One region of the Staphylococcus schleiferi genome, then DNA from elsewhere that is predicted to be linked to it. Evidence: a T-box and tRNA genes for the amino acid it is inferred to sense, from the RefSeq annotation. Region 1 holds a T-box; the other holds one or more tRNA genes.
The links. The T-box of region 1 lies ahead of MUA40_RS05565 (valine--tRNA ligase). A T-box ahead of a tRNA ligase gene usually reads a tRNA of that ligase, here a tRNA-Val.
Positions count from the first base shown of each region.

Region 1 (7,016 bases):
TATCGGTATAAGATCTGTCAATTGAAGTTGATGAAAGCAATACTTGCATCGTGACCTTTTAACTAAATGCTTTATCTTCAGGTCAGGATGTTCGGCAAATTGAAGTAAAAAACTCATAGCAATACAACCAACAAAAAATAGCGCGCAATACTGCAAGTAAGCACCTCGTATCTAAGAATTTACGAAACGTGTCAACTCTAGGCGTCAACATTTGAGTGTCATCATTATAGCGTTTCATCATTTCAAGGGTCAAATTTGCAAAAATGACATATCGCGTACCAAAGCTATGCAAATTGAAAAAACCATTTCATAAACAGGTAATACACATTAACCTGCTATGAAATGGCTTATTTTTATGTATTAAATGCAATTTTAGATTTAATTTCACTAATGAAATAAAGGCTACCCGTAATAAGTAATGCTTCGCCTTTATATTCGCGAATAAATGCGACAAAGTCATCCACGATTGATTTGTTACCGAACTCAACTTCATCATATAATGTTTGTTTCGGTAAAGCTTTTGGAAAATCAAACCCTGTAACATAAATATGCTTAGCAATATTTTGAAAAGCGTCGAGCATATGATGGATGGGCTTACCTTCAATGGCAGCAAATAACACATCTACTTTTTCTAAATCATAATATTTTTCAATCGTATCGATCAATGCGTCCACACTTTCTTTATTGTGTGCACCGTCAATAATGATGAGTGGTTCTTCTGAAACTTGCTCAATGCGACCTGTCCAATAAGCTTGCTCAATACCATCAATCATTTTGTTGAAATCTAAATGGATGACATTTTGCTCATACAATTCTATCAAAGCTGTGATGACGAGTGAGGCATTTTCTTTTTGATGTTCCCCTAACATATGAAGCGCTAGATTTTCTAATTCATAGTCTTTATAGCGATAAGTAAATTCATCCCCTTCAGACTTAATTAAAATATCACGGTCAAATTCTAAAGCTTTTGCATTCAATCTCTCTGCTGTATCGCGAAAAAGCTTTAAAGCCTCTTCGTTTTTAATCGCATAAACAATTGGGGTGTTGGCTTTTATGATTGCAGATTTGTCTTTAGCAATGTCAAGATACGTTTGTCCAAGAATATCGGTGTGATCTAAACCAATACTCGTTAAAATACTAATAAGCGGTTGGATAACATTTGTAGAATCATTTTTAACACCTAAGCCTGCTTCCACAATAACAAAGTCGACAGGGTGCACTGCTCCGAAATATAAATACATCATCGTTGTAATAATTTCGAATTCAGTTGCTACTCCCAAATCCGTTTCTTTGTCCATCGCTTCACTCACAGGTTTAACACGTTCAACTAATGCTACAATTTCATCGTTCGTAATGGGCACACCATTTAAACTAATTCGTTCATTGAAAGTCTCTATATAAGGCGACGTAAATGTACCCACTTGGTAATCGTTTTTCATTAATGCTTCACGCATGTATGCTACAGTAGAGCCTTTACCATTAGTCCCACCAATATGAATGGCGTTAATACGGCGTTGAGGGTTTCCCAGTCTTTCGAGCATCCATTCCATGCGTTTTACGCCAGGCTTAATACCGAATTTAGTTCTTTCATGTATCCAATATAAACTGTCTAGATAATTCATAACTAAGACTCCTACGCTTTTAATTGTTCAATTCTAGCTTTAACACCATCATATTTTTCTTGGTATTTGACTTGTTTCTCTTTCTCTTCATTAATAATTTTTTCTGGTGCTTTTTTAACAAAGTTTTCATTTGCTAGTTTTTTATTGACACGATCTAATTCTTTTTGCCATTTTTCTAGGTCTTTTTCCAAACGCTCTAATTCTTTATCCATATCAATTAAACCTTCAATTGGTAAAATGACTTCACCAGCTGCAACAACAGATGTCATTGCTTTATCAGGAATTTCGATTTGAGTGGCAATCTCAAGTTCACTCGGATTACAGAAGCGTTCTAAATAGTGTTGGTTTGCTAACAACAACTGTTGAATTTTTTCATTTTTCGCTTTGATTTTAATCGGAATTTCTTTTGATAATGGTGTGTTTACTTCTAAACGAGACTGACGTACAGATTTAATAATTTCAACTAATTGTTCCATTACATCTTTACTCTCTTCGAAATTAAACGCATCATTAACTGTTGGCCACGCACTTGTCACAATAGACTCGCCTTCATGCGGCAAGTTTTGCCAAATATGTTCCGTTACGAATGGCATGAATGGATGCAATAGGCGCATCATGCGGTCTAAAGTATAACTTAACACTGAGCGTGTTACGTTTTTCTGTGCTTCATCGTCACCGTTCATTGGTATTTTACTCATTTCAATATACCAGTCACAAAACTCATCCCAAATAAAATTATACAATACACGGCCAACTTCGCCAAACTCGTATTTATCACTTAATTGCGTCACTGTTTCAATCGTTTCATTTAAACGTGTCAAAATCCACTGATCTGCTACTGATAGATTTTGAGATAAATCGATATCTTCAAAACGGAATGTTTCACCAATATTCATTAAGCTAAATCGAGCAGCATTCCATATCTTGTTAATAAAATTCCAAACTGACTCTACTTTTTCAGTTGAATAGCGTAAATCATGCCCCGGTGAAGATCCTGTGGCTAAGAAATAACGAAGACTGTCTGCACCATATTGATCAATGACATCCATAGGGTCAACACCATTACCTAGAGATTTACTCATTTTACGTCCGTCTTCTGCGCGTACTAACCCATGTAATAACACATCACTAAATGGCTTTTCACCTGTAAACTCTAAACCTTGGAAAATCATACGTGCTACCCAGAAGAAAATAATATCATAGCCTGTTACTAGCACTTGTGTTGGATAAAATCTTTGGTAATCTTCAGCTGTTTCATCAGGCCATCCAAGTGTAGAAAAAGGCCATAATGCACTAGAAAACCAAGTATCTAATACATCTTCATCTTGTGTCCAATTTTCAATGTCTTCAGGCTCATTTTCACCAACATAAATCTCACCTGTTTCATTGTGATACCAAGCAGGTATTTGATGTCCCCACCAAAGTTGACGAGAAATAGTCCAATCTCTTATTTCTTCCATCCAACGGTTAAAAGTTTTTTCAAATCGTGCAGGAACAAATTCGATACGTCCATCTGTTTTTTGGTTATTCAAAGCTTGTTCTGCTAACGGTGCCATTTTAACGAACCATTGTGTCGATAAATAAGGTTCAACAACAGCACCCGTACGTTCAGAATGTCCAACTGAATGAACGTGATCATCGATTTTAATTACAAGTCCTTGATCTAACAAATCTTTAACGAGTTGTTTACGACATTCAAAGCGATCTAGACCAGCGTATTTCCCTGCTTCTTGATTCATGCATCCAGATTCATCCATAACGACAATACGTTCTAAGTCATGACGATTGCCAATTTCAAAGTCATTTGGATCATGTGCAGGTGTCACTTTCATTGCCCCGCTTCCAAATTCTTGGTCAACATATTCATCAGCTAAAACAGGAATCTCACGGCCAACAATTGGTAAAATAACATTTTTACCGATAACTTCTTTGTAACGCGCATCTTCCGGATGTACAACAATTGCAGTATCACCTAGCATCGTTTCTGGACGTGTCGTTGCAATTTCAATATACCCTTCGCCATCCGCAAACGGATATTTAAAATGATAGAATTTGCCGTTAACATCTTCGTGAATGACTTCAATATCAGATAGTGCTGTTTTCGCTACAGGATCCCAGTTAATGATACGTTCACCACGGTAAATTAATCCTTTTTTATACATATCAACAAATACTTTACGTACTGCTTGACTTAAACCAGAGTCGAGTGTGAATCTTTCTCTTGAATAATCTAAGCCAAGTCCGAGTTTAGCCCATTGTTGACGAATAAAATCGGCATATTCTTCTTTCCAATCCCATGCTTTTTCTAAAAACTTTTCTCTACCAATATCATGTCTCGAAATGCCTTCTTCTCGCATTTTTGCTTCAACTTTTGCTTGTGTCGCAATACCAGCATGATCCATACCAGGTAAATAAAGTGTTTCATAACCTTGCATTCGTTTCATACGCGTTAAAATATCTTGCAATGTTGTATCCCAAGCATGCCCTAAATGTAATTTTCCAGTTACATTCGGCGGTGGAATAACAATTGTATATGTGGGTTGATCTGAATTTTGTTTAGGTTTGAATAACTCTTGTTCTACCCATTTTTGATATCGACCCGCCTCAACTTCTTGCGGATTATATTTTGGTTTCATTTCCATAAGAATCCTCCTTCAAATAAAAAAACATCCTGTCCTCATCATAGGACGGATGTTCCGCGGTACCACCTAAATTCAATAATGCATTCGCACTATTGCACTCTTACGATTAACGCTCATAACACGCTTTAACCTACTTTACTTTCAGCTAAAGTTCAACGTGGGCTACCTTCAATAACGCCTTTTATGTACTCTCAGCAAACGTACACTCTCTAAAAAAAGACAACCATCTACTCTTCCCAAATTCTACTATTAATTTAATTCTTATAGTATACTGAAACGACAATGAAGTCAATACAAGGAGGTATAAAAACGTGAATCCCTGTGCATTCGGTAGTCAAGATCCAGTATATATCGATTATCATGATCATTTTTGGGGAAAGCCATTATATGATTCTCGTGCGCTATTTGAACTTCTGGCATTAGAATCCCAACATGCTGGTTTATCTTGGCTAACGATACTCAAAAAGAAAGATGCTTACAAATCAGCATTTTATCAGTTTGATCCATATAAAATTGCACAAATGACATCATCAGATATCGATCAATTGATGACATTCCCTAATATTATACATCATCGCAAAAAGTTGTAAGCCATTGTTTCTCAAGCCAAAGGTTATATTGAAATTGAAAAAGACTATGAAAGCTTTAGTCATTTTATATGGTCATTTGTCGATGGTGCACCCATTGATTTTCAATACAAAACCGTTGAAGCGCGAATTACAGTGAACGATACAGCCAAGAAATTGTCAAAGTCACTGAAACAATACGGGTTTCAATTTATCGGTCCTATAACTGCATTTTCATTTATGGAAGCTGCGGGTCTTTATAATAGTCATTTGATTTCTTGTCCAAATCGTTAACACATGTATGAATACAATACCCAATAAAATACAAAAAAGGGATAGCAGTCACGTTAAAACGTTTGATTGCTGTCCCTTTTAAATGAATCAAAATGAATTATTTTACATTAAGACGTATTTCTTTTATTTTTCCGATCTTGATATTTAAAAATAAGGCTAATTAATGGTGCAATCAGAAAGAGTATGAAGAATATACGGAAAATATGATAGCTCGAAATCATAGCGACATCTCCACCGGTATCTAATGCGACCAATACAATTTGACTCATACCTCCAGGTGCTGCACTTAAAAATAGATTATTAATCGACGCTGGATTAAATAAATGAATCAAAATGACCATTAAAAGTGTACCAAATATAAGTAAAATATTTTGATAAGCAATTGCGACTGCAATTCTGCCCTTAAGTTGCTCAGTTAAATGCGCGATTTGAATACCTACACGAATCATATAGATAATTTGAGCACCTGCAATAATTGGCGCATCAAGCGTAAAAGTGCGTTCGGTTACCATATTCCAAACAATGAGCACTAAAATTGGCGCAAGTAACATTTTGGTTGGAAAGTGAATCCATTTCATCAAAATGTAAACGACACAAATACCTAGTCCAATGATTAAAATCTCCTTGAAAGTTAAAACTTCAGTTAATAGATGCATATGTTGCATTTCGGTTTGACTACCGTCTGCATCTTTAAAGAAATATGAGATAAACGGAACTAAAATAACAACAAATATAATACGGGACGTTTGCGTCAGGCTCACAACAAGTATATCTGCGCGCTTATTTTCTTCGGCCATCACAAGCATCTGACTTAATGCGCCTGGTATGACACTTAATAAAGCTGTTTCTCTATTGACCCTTGCAATTTTTCTAAAGCCGATAGAAACAATAAGAGATAATACAAGTAACAAGACGCTCACTAATATAATTGAAAACCAATCATTTTTAATATCATCGATTACATTTTTTGTAAAAGATGTTCCAATTTGAACGCCCAACATGATAAGACCAAGTTCACTTAGCCATTGTGGCCAATTCACTTCTAACTTCAAAACTTTAATCACAAATAAACTGGCAAGTATCGGTCCGAACATCCATGGCAGTATTAAATGAAGTCGTAATAATATAAGGCCAAAAATGATTGAGAGTCCAAGTACAATGAAACTATTAATGTGGTGTTTTCGTGTCATGGTCCCTCCTATCATTTACAGCACTTTTGTTTTTAATAATTATAAACAATAAAATTGGCATTTTATTCATTATAGTACTTTTAGTTGTGTAAAATAGTCAAATATTTATTGTGTTGCTTTTGTAATTCGCTCTAGAGCTGTATCAAATGCTTCTAAAGTTTGTTGAATATCATCTTTTGTATGAGCCGTTGACAAAAACATACCTTCAAATTGTGACGGAGGTAAAAAGATACCTTGTACTGCAAGCTCACGATAAAGAACGCGGAATAATTCATGATCTGAAGCATTTGCTTCTTTAAAATTCGTAACAGGACCTTCATTTAAGAAAAACCCTATCATTGAACCTGCTCGGTTGACAGTTAATGGAATACCATAGCGATTAAAGATTTTTTTAAGCCCGTCTTCTAACATATCACCTAATTGATTAAAGTAGTCATAACTTTCTGGTGTCAATTGGCTTAATGTCATGTAACCACTTGTCATTGCTAGAGGGTTTCCTGAGAGTGTCCCTGCTTGGTAAATATCACCACTTGGCGCGATATGATCCATAATCTCTTTACGACCACCAAATGCACCAACAGGTAAGCCACCACCGATGACCTTACCTAAACATGTTAAATCAGGTATGACATCAAAATAACCTTGCGCACAATTGTAACCTACTCTAAAGCCTGTCATGACTTCATCAAAAATAAGCAATGC
Region 1 covers NZ_CP094712.1:1,191,905-1,198,920, reverse strand. The annotation lists gene MUA40_RS05575 (prepilin peptidase) at 1-156, opposite strand, end outside; gene MUA40_RS05570 (bifunctional folylpolyglutamate synthase/dihydrofolate synthase) at 354-1,622, opposite strand; gene MUA40_RS05565 (valine--tRNA ligase) at 1,634-4,264, opposite strand; T-box leader at 4,303-4,517, opposite strand; partial or broken gene MUA40_RS05560 (DNA-3-methyladenine glycosylase I) at 4,576-5,124, shown strand; gene MUA40_RS05555 (AbrB family transcriptional regulator) at 5,232-6,314, opposite strand; gene hemL (glutamate-1-semialdehyde 2,1-aminomutase) at 6,420-7,016, opposite strand, start outside.

Region 2 (7,016 bases), 210 kb from region 1:
TTTAAATATTTGGGGGCTTAGCTCAGCTGGGAGAGCGCCTGCTTTGCACGCAGGAGGTCAGCGGTTCGATCCCGCTAGTCTCCACCATTAATTTGATTGTACATTGAAAACTAGATAAGTAAGTATAGATTTTACCAAGCAAAACCGAGTGACAAGCGAAAGCTTGAAACAAAATTATCGCTAGTCGTCGACAGACGACTCACATAATTAATAACTGGTGTATTGAGCGAAAGCTCAATCATAAAAGATTAAGTTATTAAGGGCGCACGGTGGATGCCTTGGCACTAGAAGCCGATGAAGGACGTTACTAACGACGATATGCTTTGGGGAGCTGTAAGTAAGCTTTGATCCAGAGATTTCCGAATGGGGGAACCCAGCACGAGTTATGTCGTGTTATCCGCATATGAATTCATAGTATGTGAGAAGGTAGACCCGGAGAACTGAAACATCTTAGTACCCGGAGGAAGAGAAAGAAAAATCGATTCCCTGAGTAGCGGCGAGCGAAACGGGAAGAGCCCAAACCAACAAGCTTGCTTGTTGGGGTTGTAGGACACTCTATACGGAGTTACAAAAGTATTTGTTAGACGAATAACCTGGAAAGGTTAATCAGAGAAGGTAATAATCCTGTAGTCGAAAACGAATACCCTCTTGAGTGGATCCTGAGTACGACGGAGCACGTGAAATTCCGTCGGAATCTAGGAGGACCATCTCCTAAGGCTAAATACTCTCTAGTGACCGATAGTGAACCAGTACCGTGAGGGAAAGGTGAAAAGTACCCCGGAAGGGGAGTGAAAGAGAACTTGAAACCGTGTGCTTACAAGTAGTCAGAGCCCGTTAATGGGTGATGGCGTGCCTTTTGTAGAATGAACCGGCGAGTTACGATCTGATGCAAGGTTAAGCAGAAAATGTGGAGCCGTAGCGAAAGCGAGTCTGAATAGGGCGAATGAGTATTTGGTCGTAGACCCGAAACCAGGTGATCTACCCTTGGTCAGGTTGAAGTTCAGGTAACACTGAATGGAGGACCGAACCGACTTACGTTGAAAAGTGAGCGGATGAACTGAGGGTAGCGGAGAAATTCCAATCGAACTTGGAGATAGCTGGTTCTCTCCGAAATAGCTTTAGGGCTAGCCTCAAGTGATGATTATTGGAGGTAGAGCACTGTTTGGACGAGGGGCCCCTCTCGGGTTACCGAATTCAGACAAACTCCGAATGCCAAATAATTTAACTTGGGAGTCAGAACGTGGGTGATAAGGTCCATGTTCGAAAGGGAAACAGCCCAGACCACCAGCTAAGGTCCCAAAATATATGTTAAGTGGAAAAGGATGTGGCGTTGCCCAGACAACTAGGATGTTGGCTTAGAAGCAGCCATCATTTAAAGAGTGCGTAATAGCTCACTAGTCGAGTGACACTGCGCCGAAAATGTACCGGGGCTAAACATATTACCGAAGCTGTGGATTGTCCGTAGGACAATGGTAGGAGAGCGTTCTAAGGGCGTTGAAGCATGATCGCAAGGACATGTGGAGCGCTTAGAAGTGAGAATGCCGGTGTGAGTAGCGAAAGACGGGTGAGAATCCCGTCCACCGATTGACTAAGGTTTCCAGAGGAAGGCTCGTCCGCTCTGGGTTAGTCGGGTCCTAAGCTGAGGCCGACAGGCGTAGGCGATGGATAACAGGTTGATATTCCTGTACCACCAATATTCGTTTTAAGCGATGGGGGGACGCAGTAGGATAGGCGAAGCGTGCTGTTGGAGTGCACGTCCAAGCAGTAAGATTGAGTGTTAGGCAAATCCGGCACTCATTAAGATTGAGCTGTGATGGGGAGAGGAAATTGTTTCCTCGAGTCGTTGATTTCACACTGCCGAGAAAAGCCTCTAGCTAGAATATCGGTGCCCGTACCGCAAACCGACACAGGTAGTCAAGATGAGAATTCTAAGGTGAGCGAGCGAACTCTTGTTAAGGAACTCGGCAAAATGACCCCGTAACTTCGGGAGAAGGGGTGCTCTTTGGGGTTCACGCTCTGAAGAGCCGCAGTGAATAGGCCCAAGCGACTGTTTATCAAAAACACAGGTCTCTGCTAAACCGTAAGGTGACGTATAGGGGCTGACGCCTGCCCGGTGCTGGAAGGTTAAGAGGAGTGGTTAGCGCAAGCGAAGCTACGAATCGAAGCCCCAGTAAACGGCGGCCGTAACTATAACGGTCCTAAGGTAGCGAAATTCCTTGTCGGGTAAGTTCCGACCCGCACGAAAGGCGTAACGATTTGGGCACTGTCTCAACGAGAGACTCGGTGAAATCATAGTACCGGTGAAGATGCCGGTTACCCGCGACAGGACGGAAAGACCCCGTGGAGCTTTACTGTAGCCTGATATTGAAATTCGGTACAGTTTGTACAGGATAGGTAGGAGCCTTAGAAGCGTGAGCGCTAGCTTACGTGGAGGCACTGGTGGGATACTACCCTAATTGTATTGGATTTCTAACCCGCAGCACTTATCGTGCTGGGAGACAGTGTCAGGCGGGCAGTTTGACTGGGGCGGTCGCCTCCTAAAGTGTAACGGAGGCGCTCAAAGGTTCCCTCAGAATGGTTGGAAATCATTCATAGAGTGTAAAGGCATAAGGGAGCTTGACTGCGAGACCTACAAGTCGAGCAGGGTCGAAAGACGGACTTAGTGATCCGGTGGTTCCGCATGGAAGGGCCATCGCTCAACGGATAAAAGCTACCCCGGGGATAACAGGCTTATCTCCCCCAAGAGTTCACATCGACGGGGAGGTTTGGCACCTCGATGTCGGCTCATCGCATCCTGGGGCTGTAGTCGGTCCCAAGGGTTGGGCTGTTCGCCCATTAAAGCGGTACGCGAGCTGGGTTCAGAACGTCGTGAGACAGTTCGGTCCCTATCCGTCGTGGGCGTAGGAAATTTGAGAGGAGCTGTCCTTAGTACGAGAGGACCGGGATGGACATACCTCTGGTGTACCAGTTGTCGTGCCAACGGCATAGCTGGGTAGCTATGTATGGACGGGATAAGTGCTGAAAGCATCTAAGCATGAAGCCCCCCTCGAGATGAGATTTCCCAACTTCGGTTATAAGATCCCTCGAAGATGACGAGGTAAATAGGTTCGAGGTGGAAGCGTAGTGATACGTGGAGCTGACGAATACTAATCGATCGAAGACTTAATCAAATTTGTTCATAAGGTTTTACTTGTGAATGTATACTTACGATCTAGTTTTGAATGTATAACATTCAATTTAATCTGGTGCCAATGGCAAAGAGGTCACACCTGTTCCCATGCCGAACACAGAAGTTAAGCTCTTTAGCGCCGATGGTAGTCGGACTGACGTTCCGCGAGAGTAGGACGGTGCCAGGTTATTTTACATAATAGGAGAATTAGCTCAGCTGGGAGAGCATCTGCCTTACAAGCAGAGGGTCGGCGGTTCGAACCCGTCATTCTCCACCATTTAATTGAATAGAGTAGCCGGCCTAGCTCAACTGGTAGAGCAACTGACTTGTAATCAGTAGGTTGGGGGTTCAAGTCCTCTGGCCGGCACCATTTAGAGCCATTAGCTCAGTTGGTAGAGCATCTGACTTTTAATCAGAGGGTCAGAGGTTCGAATCCTCTATGGCTCACCATTAGCGGGTGTGGCGGAATTGGCAGACGCACTAGACTTAGGATCTAGCGCCTTACGGCGTGGGGGTTCGACTCCCTTCACCCGCATATGCAGAAGTAGTTCAGCGGTAGAATACAACCTTGCCAAGGTTGGGGTCGCGGGTTCGAATCCCGTCTTCTGCTCCATTGTTTTGCCGGGGTGGCGGAACTGGCAGACGCACAGGACTTAAAATCCTGCGGTGAGAGATCACCGTACCGGTTCGATTCCGGTCCTCGGCACCATTATTGCAACATGCGCCCGTAGCTCAACTGGATAGAGCGTTTGACTACGGATCAAAAGGTTATGGGTTCGACTCCTATCGGGCGCGCTACATACCTTCCGGGAAGTAGCTCAGCTTGGTAGAGCACTTGGTTTGGGACCAAGGGGTCGCAGGTTCAAATCCTGTCTTCCCGATTTAACATCATTAATTATGGGGGCTTAGCTCAGCTGGGAGAGCGCCTGCTTTGCACGCAGGAGGTCAGCGGTTCGATCCCGCTAGTCTCCACCATATTTAATTCAATATTGTAACAACTATATACGGCGGCGTAGCTCAGCTGGCTAGAGCGTACGGTTCATACCCGTGAGGTCGGGGGTTCGATCCCCTCCGCCGCCACTAATTTTAGTTGAATATTATTAGGACCTTTAGCTCAGTTGGTTAGAGCTAACGGCTCATAACCGTTCGGTCGCAGGTTCGAGTCCTGCAAGGTCCATATAATTAGGAGGAATACCCAAGTCTGGCTGAAGGGATCGGTCTTGAAAACCGACAGGGGCTTAACGGCTCGCGGGGGTTCGAATCCCTCTTCCTCCGCCATTATAAATATTATTACCGCGGGATGGAGCAGTTCGGTAGCTCGTCGGGCTCATAACCCGAAGGTCGGTGGTTCAAATCCGCCTCCCGCAATTATTTTTAAAGGTCCCGTAGTGGAGCGGTTTAACACGCCTGCCTGTCACGCAGGAGATCGCGGGTTCGATTCCCGTCGGGACCGCCATTATTATTATGGTTCAGTAGCTCAGTCGGTAGAGCAAAGGACTGAAAATCCTTGTGTCGGCGGTTCGATTCCGTCCTGAACCACTTTTTGCCGGCCTAGCTCAATTGGTAGAGCAACTGACTTGTAATCAGTAGGTTGGGGGTTCAAGTCCTCTGGCCGGCATTATGTCTTGGAGGGGTAGCGAAGTGGCTAAACGCGGCGGACTGTAAATCCGCTCCTTCGGGTTCGGCAGTTCGAATCTGCCCCCCTCCACCATATCAATAGGGGCATAGTTCAACGGTAGAATAGAGGTCTCCAAAACCTTTGATGTGGGTTCGATTCCTACTGCCCCTGCCATGGCGGTTGTGGCGAAGTGGTTAACGCATCGGATTGTGGTTCCGACACTCGTGGGTTCGATTCCCATCAACCGCCCTTTATTTAAAATTAATGGGCTATAGCCAAGCGGTAAGGCAACGGACTTTGACTCCGTCACGCGCTGGTTCGAATCCAGCTAGCCCAGTTACTTTTGGCGGCATAGCCAAGTGGTAAGGCCGAGGTCTGCAAAACCTCTATTCACCGGTTCAAATCCGGTTGCCGCCTCCATTGATATGACATATGCGGGAGTAGTTCAATTTTTAGAACACTTTCCTTCCCGGAAAGAGGTATAGGTGTAAGTCCTATCTTCCGCTCCATTATTTAAAATAACAATTGCATATCATGCGGGAGTAGTTCAATTCTAGAACACTTTCCTTCCCGGAAAGAGGTATAGGTGCAAGTCCTATCTTCCGCTCCATTTTCCAATAGTTGTATTGGATTTTTTAGATTATGCCGGTGTGGCGGAATTGGCAGACGCGCGGGACTCAAAATCCCGTGTCTTCACAGACGTGTCGGTTCGACCCCGACCACCGGTATAGATTAAAGCCCTTAAGCGTTGTGTTTAGGGGCTTTTTATAGGGGTTCTTTGTCAACGTCGGTTGGCGAGACGATGACGCATTAAGCAACGTTATTTTGTTGTTTAATGTGTTTTTTATATTCACTTACAAATACCTTGGAAATGAGGCTGTACACTTTATATGGTGGTTATGTGTCTATAATAATTAAGTCGCAAACTTCCGATTGCTTCTTCGAGTCTCGCTTTCCCAGGCGCCTTACCTCAACTAATTTTGGCTTTTATTGTAGCTCATAAGAAGCCAAAATGGATTTTCGGTTTCGGCTCTATGCCTCGGGAGTCTCGACTCGGTACGCAATCTATTTAAGCAATTTCACTATTGAAAAGTGGCATTGCTTTTTTCTTTGGTCTTTTATACAGTCTAAAAATAATAAAAATGCGATTTTTGAAGTTATAAAAGTTGCGATAGCCATATGAAACTCTTTTAATCAGTTTAACTTTTTGATTAATTCCTTCAATCGCTCCATTATTGAATTGAGGGGTTCCAATCGTATAAGCAATGATATCCTCATACTTTCTGTAGAAGCGTAACACTTTCCATCCATACATTTAAAACATTGTTTTAACAGATTTAAATACACTGCTATCTCTTGGAATCTTAAAAAAGTAATTCGCGATAAACGTTTTCCGTGTTTGTGTATTCGGTTTGGATTCGTATGATAACAGTGAGGACAAGTCATAGGCTTGTATGAAAGGGTACCAAAGATGACGTTAGATTTCTTACCTCTAATAACTACATCTTCTTCAACTTTAGTGATTTTAATATTATTATCTTTAATTTTTAGTAACTTTAATCAATCATTACACATAGGCGCAATATGTCTCCTTTATTTTTGGTTTAGTCACTTAAAATTATAGAGGCATTTGCGCTATTTTTGTACAAAAAAGCAGGATGACTTATGCCATCCCACCATAAAAAATGAAGAACCGAAATTTCTATAACCATAAGAAACCCATTGTATAAGCCTAAATAGTCTGATTTAATAAGATTTTAGTGTAATCAATTAAAAATGAGCTGTGAATTCAAAAGTAAAGTAATGTAAAATAGAGTTAAAATCAGAAAATTTTGACTGGATAAAATAGTCTTTAGGAGAGAAACTATATGAATATTATCGTATTAGCTGGTGGTTTAAGTGATGAAAGAGATGTTTCTTTATCTTCAGGAGCTCAAATCGCAAATGCATTAATCAAAAATGGTCATAAAGTATTGATGTTAGATTTATATTTAGGATTAAAAGAAGTTAAGAACTTTGAAGAAGCATATAATAAATATGGGGAATCTGTTTATGATTATGAGGTGCCTGAAGTTGCTCCAGATTTAGAAGAATTAATTGATAAAAACAATGGTCGGAAAAATGAAATTGGAGATAATATCATTGATATCTGTCAGACTGCTGATATTGTATTTTTGGGCCTTCATGGCGGTATTGGTGAGAATGGTAAATTGCAAGCCATATTTGATT
Region 2 covers NZ_CP094712.1:982,060-989,075, forward strand. The annotation lists tRNA gene MUA40_RS04460 (tRNA-Ala) at 12-87, shown strand; rRNA gene MUA40_RS04465 (23S ribosomal RNA) at 247-3,170, shown strand; rRNA gene rrf (5S ribosomal RNA) at 3,242-3,356, shown strand; tRNA gene MUA40_RS04475 (tRNA-Val) at 3,371-3,446, shown strand; tRNA gene MUA40_RS04480 (tRNA-Thr) at 3,464-3,539, shown strand; tRNA gene MUA40_RS04485 (tRNA-Lys) at 3,544-3,619, shown strand; tRNA gene MUA40_RS04490 (tRNA-Leu) at 3,623-3,704, shown strand; tRNA gene MUA40_RS04495 (tRNA-Gly) at 3,708-3,782, shown strand; tRNA gene MUA40_RS04500 (tRNA-Leu) at 3,790-3,878, shown strand; tRNA gene MUA40_RS04505 (tRNA-Arg) at 3,891-3,964, shown strand; tRNA gene MUA40_RS04510 (tRNA-Pro) at 3,977-4,050, shown strand; tRNA gene MUA40_RS04515 (tRNA-Ala) at 4,069-4,144, shown strand; tRNA gene MUA40_RS04520 (tRNA-Met) at 4,176-4,249, shown strand; tRNA gene MUA40_RS04525 (tRNA-Ile) at 4,273-4,346, shown strand; tRNA gene MUA40_RS04530 (tRNA-Ser) at 4,355-4,447, shown strand; tRNA gene MUA40_RS04535 (tRNA-Met) at 4,464-4,537, shown strand; tRNA gene MUA40_RS04540 (tRNA-Asp) at 4,549-4,625, shown strand; tRNA gene MUA40_RS04545 (tRNA-Phe) at 4,636-4,708, shown strand; tRNA gene MUA40_RS04550 (tRNA-Thr) at 4,715-4,787, shown strand; tRNA gene MUA40_RS04555 (tRNA-Tyr) at 4,797-4,880, shown strand; tRNA gene MUA40_RS04560 (tRNA-Trp) at 4,888-4,961, shown strand; tRNA gene MUA40_RS04565 (tRNA-His) at 4,964-5,036, shown strand; tRNA gene MUA40_RS04570 (tRNA-Gln) at 5,053-5,124, shown strand; tRNA gene MUA40_RS04575 (tRNA-Cys) at 5,133-5,207, shown strand; tRNA gene MUA40_RS04580 (tRNA-Gly) at 5,222-5,296, shown strand; tRNA gene MUA40_RS04585 (tRNA-Gly) at 5,324-5,397, shown strand; tRNA gene MUA40_RS04590 (tRNA-Leu) at 5,432-5,515, shown strand; partial or broken gene MUA40_RS04595 (transposase) at 5,857-6,093, opposite strand; gene MUA40_RS04600 (D-alanine--D-alanine ligase family protein) at 6,656-7,016, shown strand, end outside.
Region 2: it encodes a tRNA-Val, which carries the amino acid that the T-box ahead of MUA40_RS05565 (valine--tRNA ligase) is inferred to sense. The anticodon was not compared.